2 linked regions of the Neorhizobium galegae bv. orientalis str. HAMBI 540 genome follow. The protein of the gene in region 2 interacts with the protein of the main gene of each other region in a pairwise test. Links are inferred from orthologs where the notes say so. Each region holds a gene or a part of one and is shown on either strand. Other genes may lie near its edges.

The links. Proteins that work in one complex are often made in the same cells at the same time.
Region 1: the proteins of ung (region 2) and ndk interact in binary tests that used the Escherichia coli proteins (3 or more experiments, as listed by UniProt). The link is inferred for Neorhizobium galegae bv. orientalis str. HAMBI 540 from one-to-one orthologs.

Annotation. Positions count from the first base shown.
Region 1 is NZ_HG938353.1:1,032,493-1,036,433, forward strand. What follows is about bases 1,137-3,941. They hold ndk (nucleoside-diphosphate kinase), read left to right. Parts: upstream 1,137-2,230; coding sequence 2,231-2,653; downstream 2,654-3,941. Other genes in these bases: RG540_RS05285 (GGDEF domain-containing protein), read right to left, coding at 1,137-1,237; RG540_RS05290 (glutathione S-transferase family protein), read left to right, coding at 1,444-2,133; RG540_RS05300 (hypothetical protein), read right to left, coding at 2,765-3,265; RG540_RS05305 (CGNR zinc finger domain-containing protein), read right to left, coding at 3,262-3,810; RG540_RS05310 (branched-chain amino acid ABC transporter permease), read left to right, coding at 3,874-3,941. Also shown: RG540_RS05280 (hypothetical protein), read left to right, coding at 1-80; more of RG540_RS05285, read right to left, coding at 203-1,136. UniProt on the Escherichia coli protein: Major role in the synthesis of nucleoside triphosphates other than ATP. The ATP gamma phosphate is transferred to the NDP beta phosphate via a ping-pong mechanism, using a phosphorylated active-site intermediate.
Region 2 is NZ_HG938353.1:2,848,208-2,853,271, forward strand. Bases 2,203-4,993 are described here. They hold ung (uracil-DNA glycosylase), read right to left. Parts: upstream 4,049-4,993; coding sequence 3,356-4,048; downstream 2,203-3,355. Other genes in these bases: RG540_RS14160 (alpha/beta hydrolase), read right to left, coding at 2,203-2,252; RG540_RS14165 (VOC family protein), read right to left, coding at 2,280-3,212; galE (UDP-glucose 4-epimerase GalE), read right to left, coding at 4,060-4,993. Outside these bases: RG540_RS14150 (MarR family winged helix-turn-helix transcriptional regulator), read right to left, coding at 1-242; RG540_RS14155 (DUF4344 domain-containing metallopeptidase), read left to right, coding at 647-1,567; more of RG540_RS14160, read right to left, coding at 1,638-2,202; more of galE, read right to left, coding at 4,994-5,049. UniProt on the Escherichia coli protein: Excises uracil residues from the DNA which can arise as a result of misincorporation of dUMP residues by DNA polymerase or due to deamination of cytosine.

The DNA of each region.
Region 1 (3,941 bases), 1.8 Mb from region 2 along the record:
CGGCCTTCGAGGTGAGCTTTGCCGGTGTCACCGACGTCTCCGTTCGGTTCACGCAGCAGAACCAGTTCGTGACGGCATAATTCCGCGGCCCCGCCTGGGGTAAGAGGGCCGGCTGTCGGAGGTTACCCCAACCGGCAACCGTTCGCCAAAATGGAAGGCCGCGGGCAACCGCGGCCTTCTGGTTCGACAACCCTATGCGCCCTTAGGACGTCCGTTTCTGCCCGCCGCCGTGAACCGCGACGATCAGGCGCGGATTGGCCTTGGCGGTTTCAAGCGCCGTGCCGGCCTGCAGGCGGAGTTCCTGTGGGGAGAAGGCGTCTGCGGTGAGTGCTGCGCCGACCGACAGGCCGATGCCGCTTGTGCCGTCGGAGGCGGCAAAGACGAGATTGTCGGTGATCGAGGCGATCAGCCGTTCGGCGATCGGCTGCACGCTGTCGCGGCCGACGTCGCGAAAGACGAAGGCGAAATCGCCCTTGCCGATGCGCGCCAGGAAATCGTTCTTCTTGATCGCCTTGCGGAAGATCGAGGCGGCCTTCTTGACGATCCGGTTGACGGCGGGATCGCCGTAGGTACGGGCGAAATGCGGCAGGTCGGTAATCGTCACCATGAAGAGGGCGGTATCGCGGCTGTCGGCATCGACACCGTAGAGTGCCTCCAGCCGTTCGGCAAGCGCCGCATGATTCGGCAGCGAGGTCAGCCGGTCGCGCAGGGTCACCGAGCGGGCAACCGACGCTTCGCGTTCGGCCTTGACGAGACGATCGGCACCGGAGCGAAGAATGGCTTCCAGTTCGGTTTCGGCGACCACGGCGTCGGAGAGCGAGACACTCAGATATTCGATTTCGGCCAGAATATCCTCAGGTCCCGCGGTGCTGTCCTGACGCAGGCTGCGGGCTACAGTTTCCAGCACCCGGCTGAAACCCTTTTTCTGGGCAACGCCGCTTGCCATCTTGTCCCGAAGTTCCAGCAGCAGCTTTATTTCCTGATCGCGCCCCCTGACAGGCATGAGCGCCACGAAGGCCGGGAGCTGATGACGCAGCCCCATCTCGTCGAGCACCGTCTGCGAAGGACCGGCAGTGAGCGCCAGCACTTCGCGCGAAAGGGCGGGGTCGCCGCCCAGCAGCGCCTCGTGGAAGAGCTCGTAATTGCGCGGCAGGCCGCTCACGTCCAGCTTCGCCATCAGTTGGACGACAGCCTGCAGGCTGCGATCCTGTACCGTTCTGCTCGCTTCGGCCGCCATCTCTCGTCCCCACAGTTGTTCGATAGTGCAACAAGCCATGCGGGACCGGTTTTAACATTTGCTAAAAAGGGCCGGATCGTCGGGAGTTACGGTTAAGGGACCGTCGAAACGGTCGATCGAATGCGATCCATGAAATTTCCTGATTGGATTCAAAAAGCAATTTGCTTTCAATATCGCCAGCCGAATGTCCAGATCAGGAGCCTGCCGTGACCCGTATTCTCTATTCGCTCTGCGGCGCCGACGAGAGCCGCCCGTTTTCGCCGCATTGCTGGAAAGTCGTGCAGGCACTCGCCCACAAGGGCCTCGATTTCATCGAGAAGCCGACGCCGTTTACCGAAATACCCAGCCTCGAAGGCGGGTTTTCGAAGACGGTGCCGATCCTGAGGGACGGCAATGAGCTGATCCGCGACAGTTTCGAGATCGCGCTTTATCTGGAGGAGACCTATCCGGACCGGCCGACGCTGTTCGGCGGCCCGGCCGGTAAGGCGCTTGCCCGTTTCGTCGAGGGTTTTTCCCAGATGGTGGTGCACACGGCGATCACCAAGATCGCGGTCAAGAACATTCATGACATGCTCGGAGAGACCGATCAGGTCTATTTCCGCACCAGCCGCGAGGCCCGGCTCGGCAGGACGCTGGAGGAGATGGAAGCGAGCCGCCAAGCCGAGATCGACGGTTTCGCACCAAAACTGGAGCCGATCCGCCACGCCCTGAAATATCATGACTTCATCGGCGGCGACGGCCCGCTTTTCGTCGACTACATCCTGTTCGGGGCGCTGCAATGGATGCGCGTCACCGCCGGGGCCAAGGTGTTTTCCGACAACGACCCGGTCGGGTTGTGGTTCGAACGCTGCCTCGACCTGCATAATGGCGTCGGGCGCAGTGTGACAGCGGCGTGAAATTGCCCGAACCCCCTTGTTTCCAGTGAAAGGGGCGGGTAAAGACCGCCCACTTTCCCCCTTAATCACGGGGCCACAGGAAACGAAGGATAGAACGATGGCGATTGAACGCACGTTTTCGATGATCAAGCCGGATGCCACCAAGCGCAACCTCACTGGCGCCATCACCAAGGTGTTTGAAGACAATGGCCTGCGCGTCATCGCTTCCAAGCGCGTGTGGATGAGCAAGCGCGAAGCCGAAGGCTTCTACGCCGTTCACAAGGAACGCCCGTTCTTCGGCGAACTGGTCGAAGGCATGACCTCCGGCCCGACCATCGTTCAGGTTCTGGAAGGCGAAAACGCCATCCTCAAGAACCGCGAGATCATGGGCGCCACCAACCCGGCCAACGCTGACGAAGGCACCATCCGCAAGACCTTCGCGCTGTCGATCGGCGAGAACTCGGTTCACGGTTCCGACGCTCCGGAAACCGCCGCCCAGGAAATCGCCTACTGGTTCTCCGAAACCGAGATTGTCGGCTGATTTGAAATCTGAGGTCAGGAGCCTCAAGCTTCTGATCGGAATCATCAAAACCGGGGCCCTGGCTCCGGTTTTTTTATGGGCCGGCCTCGTGCAGCAGGCGTGAGCTGCCGTTCATGCCGGGCAGTCGTCGTCCCGCCCGTAGTCCACCGTCCCGTCTGGCTTGAAGACTTCCGGGTTCCGCTCGTAGCCGGCGCCGAGCACCAGCGGCTTGCTGGGAAGCACCGACTGGTCGACGTCCGAGACGAGCTGGGTCTTCAATTCCTGCAATGTCCGGCCGCCCGCATCCACCAGCCTGATATCCACGGAATAAGGCTTGTCCTTGCGCACGCAGCGGACATTGGGGCTCTGCAGGGTAATCTTGTTCCATGCGGGGAAGATCTTTTCGTTGATGACGATCGGATCGCCGCCGGCGGGGTTGTCGAATTTGGCGATCGCCACGGTTCCGTCCGGTATCGGCCCGGTCTTGTTGAGCGTCACGAGATAGGTGGCGCTGGCGACCCGGTAGTTGAACACGAAAATATGCCCGCTCACCTCCACCAGCTTTTCGGTTTCCCGCTGGCATGCGGAAAGGGTAAGCACTACAAGGCTGAAAACCATAAGCCGGCGCATCATGACACGGCCTCCTTCTTCCGGCGATGATAATGGCGGCTGGCTTTGACGCGGTTGCCGCAGACCGCCATGTCGCACCAGGTGCGGCTGCGGTTACGGCTTCGGTCGATGAACAGCCAGCCGCAACTGCCGCAGATCTTCATCCGCGCCAGTTCATCGTCGGCAAGCAGCCGGAGCGCCGAATGGGCGGTCGCCGCCTCCAATGAGTTTCTCTCCGCACGGCGAAGGATAGCCACGGTCGCTTCGAGGAAATCGGCAAGCAATGTCTGTGCGTCGTCGCCCAGCACCCGGGCGCGAAAATAGCGGTCTATCGCTTCGCGCAGCGCGATGAACGGCGCGCGGTTCTCGGCCTGAACGGGCGCGAGATCGCCGAACAGCGCCCGCTCGGCCGAGAATTTTTCGGCCGCTTTCGGAAAGGCATGCATCTGCGGCGGTTCCGCGAACCGGTCGATGCTGCGTTCGGGATCGAAGCGCAGGATGACGCTGTTGGCGACATCCAGCGCCAGCGCGCCACCGGCAAAACGATGCGGGGTCCAGGAGAAACTCATGCGATATTATAACTGGTAAAATGGGATTGACCAGTTATATTCGTTATCGCTATCGGAGTGCCCATGGCCTATCTCTTGCAGCAACTAGCGAACGCGGTTCCGCTGGCGGCGCTCTATGCGACGCTCGCCTT
Region 2 (5,064 bases):
TTGTCGAGCACCCGCATCACCGAAATCGGCGAGATTTCCAGAAGCTCGGCAAGCGCCTTCTGGTGAATGCCTTCGCAGCGGGAGAGATAGACAATCGTCTGCCACTGGGCACGCGTCAGGCCGATATGCTTCGCGCGCTGCTCGAAGCGCTTTCGAAACAGGCGTGCGACGTCATTAAAAAGGAAGCCGAGAGTCGGGTTGTTGTTTGGCATGGCAAATACTAGTGCGCTGATGGTAAGCATGTATATGTCTTTGGATCGATTGACAACCAAGAACCCCGCGACGTTCTGTCGCCATCGGCATCACAGTTTCGTGCGTGGATCGCCTCGCTACCTGCGGTGCGGCAAACTTGATTTTCCGGACATGTGGAAGCTTTCGGCGATCTGGCTATTGGCCGGCAAATCAATTGCGGGACGATCCCGATGCTACATTGGGAGTTCGCTCACCAATGAAAGTGAGGAAATTCTAACAAACCTTAAATGTTCGCGAAGGCTGTCGAAATACATCGGCAACAATACTGCTTCATCCAACCTTAAAAGCTCGGCGTTATAGAATAAATCAGCCTCGCGACGACCGACAAATCCCCGCATCGCTCGGATCGCGGACGCGACAGATCAACATCGATTTCAGAAAGCAGACAGGCCCGATGCGACGCAGCCTTCTCCCTCTCGCCCTTATCGGGCTACTTGCGCTGCCGATGCCCGGCGCCCAGGCGGCAGCCCTCACCGACGACCTTCAAGGGCTTTCCAAGCAGCAGGTCGAGGACAGTGTCGAGTTCGCATTCGGCAATGCGCTGTTTTTCCTGTTCCATGAAGCCGGACATATGCTGGTTTCGGAATTCAACCTGCCGGTTCTTGGCCGCGAAGAAGATGCCGTGGATACCCTCTCCACGCTGCTCCTGCTGGAAGCGGATGGCGAGGTTTTCGATACGGCGCTGACCGACTCCGTCGACGGCTGGACGTTTTCCGCCGAGGCAAGCGAGGCGGCTGAAGAGGAGCAGGCCCTGTGGGATGTCCACGCGCTCGACCGCCAGCGCGCCTTCAGCATGGTCTGCATGATGGTTGGCAAGGATGCGGAGAAGTTCAAGGAATCGGCCGACAACCTGGAATTTCCGGAGGAGCGCCGCAAGCAGTGCGTCGGCGAATATCAGAAAGCGCGTGACAGCTGGTTCGGTGTCCTGAAGCCGCATCAGAGGACCGACGGACAGAACAACAAGTTCACGATCACCTATAAGAAGCCGAACAACAAGGAACTCCGGGATTATGCGGACCTGACGAAGACGGCGAAGGTTCTGGATATCCTGGCCGAGCTTCTTTCCGGGCTCTACAAGCTCGACGACGGCATCAAGCTGACCGCCGCGGAATGCGGCGAGTCGAATGCTTACTGGTCGCCGAACGAACGCGAAGTGACCTACTGCTACGAGTTGACGCAATTGCACACGCAAACGGTCGCCAACTATTTCCGCAACGGCGAGGACAACAACGGCGACGACGAAGCGGAGGAGAAGACCTCCGAGGCAAAGCCGGCATCGACAAAGGTGTTCGGCACGGCGACCGCCCGCAAATAGGAAAGCCGGCAAAACTTGAGATCGAAATGCCCGGCTCTCGATCGAGGAGCCGGGCATTTTCATTTTGACATCAAGCGCCGTAGGGCGCGAAGAACTTTTTGGCGGCCTCGATCTCGTTGGGACGGATCTCATGTCCGCCTCCATGCCATTCCAAAGTCACTGCGTCGCCCTGCTTCTTGAAGTATTCCGCAAGGTCGGTGGTCTGGGCCACGGAGGCGATCGGATCATGCTGGCCGGCGGTGATCAGCACACGGCTCTGAAGCTTGTCCTTGCGGTCCTTTGGCGCGAACGGGATCAGCGAATGCATCAGCACGCCCGCGCCGAACAGGCCAGGCTTCTCGATCATGATATTGGCGAGAATGTTCGCGCCGTTCGAAAAACCGAGGCCGAGCACGGTCGAGGAACCGTAACGTTCGCGGTTGGCGGCGACGAATTCGCTCATCCGCTCGGTCGCCCGGGCCAGATCCTCGCAATCGTAGACGCCTTCTGCCTTGCGCCGGAAGAAACGCGCCGCGCCGTGTTCGGAAATGTCGCCGCGCGGCGAGATAACCGTGGCGCCCGGCAACAGCCGGCCGCCGAAATCGAAAAACTGGTTTTCATCGCCGCCGGTGCCGTGGAAGACGAACAGGATCGGCGCTCCGGGAGCACCGGGGCGCGCCCGGTGCACATAACTGTCGTAACTCATGATGGTCTCCTTGGACGCGTCGCTTGGTTAGGCGTCCAGCGGTTCGAGATGTTGTTCGAGCGTTGACCGCAGATGTGCATGCTGTGCGGGCAGCTTCAGGGCTTCACCGAGATGAGCGGTATCCTCGTCGCGATCGAAACCGGGTTCGTTGGTGGCGATTTCGAACAGTACGCCGCCCGGCGTGCGGAAATAGATCGCCCAGAAGTAATCGCGGTCGATGACCGGAGTGACCTGGTAACCGGTATCCATCAGCGCCTTGCGGACTTCGAGCTGCTTTGCGCGGTTCTCGACCGCAAAGGCGATGTGATGGACCGAGCCGGCACCGAGATTGGCGCGGGCAATGTTCGGCATGGTTTCGATGTCGATGACATCGGCGCCGTTGCCGCCCGGCATGATCAGACGGGTCACGCCATCCTGTGCGTCGGCCTGTTGGTAGCCCATGAATTTCAGGAGTTCAGCCGTGGCACCCTCATCGCGAAGACGAAGCGAAGCGGAATGGAAGCCGCGGATCGCGTGATCTTCGGTAATGCCGTTGCCGACGAACTGCTTGCGGGCATCGTCCTTGACTTCAACGAGCGCGAACCCGTCGCCGTCAGGGCCGGCGAAATGCAGGCGGTTTTCACCGAAGGCGCTATCGGCCTTGATGCCTTCCGCGCCGGCTTTCGTCAGGCGGTCGGTCCAGAAACCGAACGAACCTTCAGGAATCGAGAAGAGTGTCGTTCCGACTTCGCCGGTGCCCTGACGGCCGCGGGCGATATGCGGGAATGGGAAATAGGTCATCACCGAGCCGGGAGAACCAACTTCATCGCCGTAATAGAGATGGTAAACGTCCGGAGCGTCAAAGTTGACGGTCTTCTTGACCCGGCGAAGGCCGAGCGTGTCGGTGAAGAACTTGTTGTTGGTGCTGGCGCTGGCAGCCATCGACGTGACGTGGTGGAGGCCTTTGATCTGGTCGAGCATTTTAAACCCCTTTTCTGCGGACCGCCTGTGCGGCCTGCTGTTCTGGGGTAAAGATGGTGGAAGGACCGGGAATTGGATAGACGCGACGATCCGAACGCATTGTTCACTCTGTGTAGACGACCATCGGTCAATCGTTCACAGAATTAGACTTGTTCCGGCAGGCGCCAGTCGACCGGATCCTTGCCGATCGACTGCAGATAGGCATTCGCCTTGGAAAACGGCCGCGAGCCCAGAAAGCCGTTATGCGCAGAAAGCGGCGACGGATGGGCCGACTTGATCACCAGATGGCGCTGCTGATCGACGAAAGCCGCCTTCTTCTGGGCATAGGAGCCCCACAGGATAAAGACGACGCCATCGCACTCGTCGTTGACCGCCCGGATCACCGCATCGGTGAACCGTTCCCAGCCCTTGCCCTGATGCGAGGCCGCCCTCGCCTCCTCGACCGTCAGCACGCTGTTCAGAAGCAGGACACCCTGCTCCGCCCAATGTTCGAGGCATCCGTGCCTCGCCGGCGGAATGCCGAGATCCGTCTCCATCTCCTTGTAGATGTTGACGAGCGACGGCGGGGCGCGCACGCCCGGACGAACGCTAAAGCAAAGCCCATGCGCCTGGCCGAAGCCGTGATAGGGATCCTGGCCGAGGATGACGACCTTCACCTCGTCGAGCGGGGTCAGATCGAGAGCCCGGAAATATTCCGAGCCTTTCGGGAAGATGCGTTTGCCCGCTTCCTTTTCGGCGACGAGGAAGCGGCGCAATTCGCTCATATAGGGATTGGAAAACTCAGGCCCGAGCGCGTGTTTCCAGCTTTCCTCGAGCTTGACCTCGCCTTCCGCCATGCCGTGGTCCTTCAAATCACATGATGGTTGGAGCGGGAATGCCAGTCCCAGGCCGAACGGATGATATCGTTCAGGCTGTATTTTGGCTCCCAGCCGAGCACCGCCCTCGCCTTGTCGTTATTGGCGACCAGCGAGGTGGAATCACCTTCGCGCCGGCCGGTATATTCCACCGGGAAAGGTTTTCCGGAAACCGCCGAAATCGCCGCCAGCAGTTCCTTCACCGTCGTGCCGGTGCCGGTGCCGAGATTGAGCTCTACCGTCTCACCGCCTGCGAGAAGGTAATCGACCGCCCGCACATGCGCGTCGGCCAGATCGAGCACGTGGATATAGTCGCGCACGCAGGTGCCGTCGCGGGTGTCGTAATCGTCGCCAAACACCTTGAAACCCTGGCGACGGCCGAGCGCCGCCTCGATCGCGAGCGGAATGGCGTGGGTCTCCGGCGTGTGCCACTCGCCGACCCGGCCCTCGAAATCGGCGCCGGCCGCATTGAAATAGCGCAGCATGACCGACTTCAGATCCTTGTAGGTGCCGTAATCCTTCAGCGCCTGCTCGACGATGAATTTGGTGCGGCCGTACGGGTTGATCGGCGCCTGTTTGTGGGTCTCGTCCATCGGCACGCGATCCGGCAGGCCGTAGGTGGCGCAGGTTGAGGAAAACACGAAGGCCTTGATGCCGGCATCGATCGCCGCCGACAGCAGCGTCAGCGCCCCGACCACGTTGTTGTCGTAGAAGGCAACCGGGTTCTTGACCGATTCCCCCACCTCGATCAGCGCCGCGAAATGCAGCACGGCATCCGGCTTGTGCTTGGCAAACACTTCGTCGAGCCGGGCGCGGTCACGGATATCGCCCTGTTCCAGCTCACCCCAGCGCACGAATTCCGCATGCCCGTTGGAGAGATTGTCGAAGACGATCGGCTGATAACCTCGCTCGGCGAGCACCAGACACGTATGGGAGCCGATATAGCCGGCCCCGCCGACCACGAGTACTTTCTTCCCTGACATCATTTCCCCTGCGGT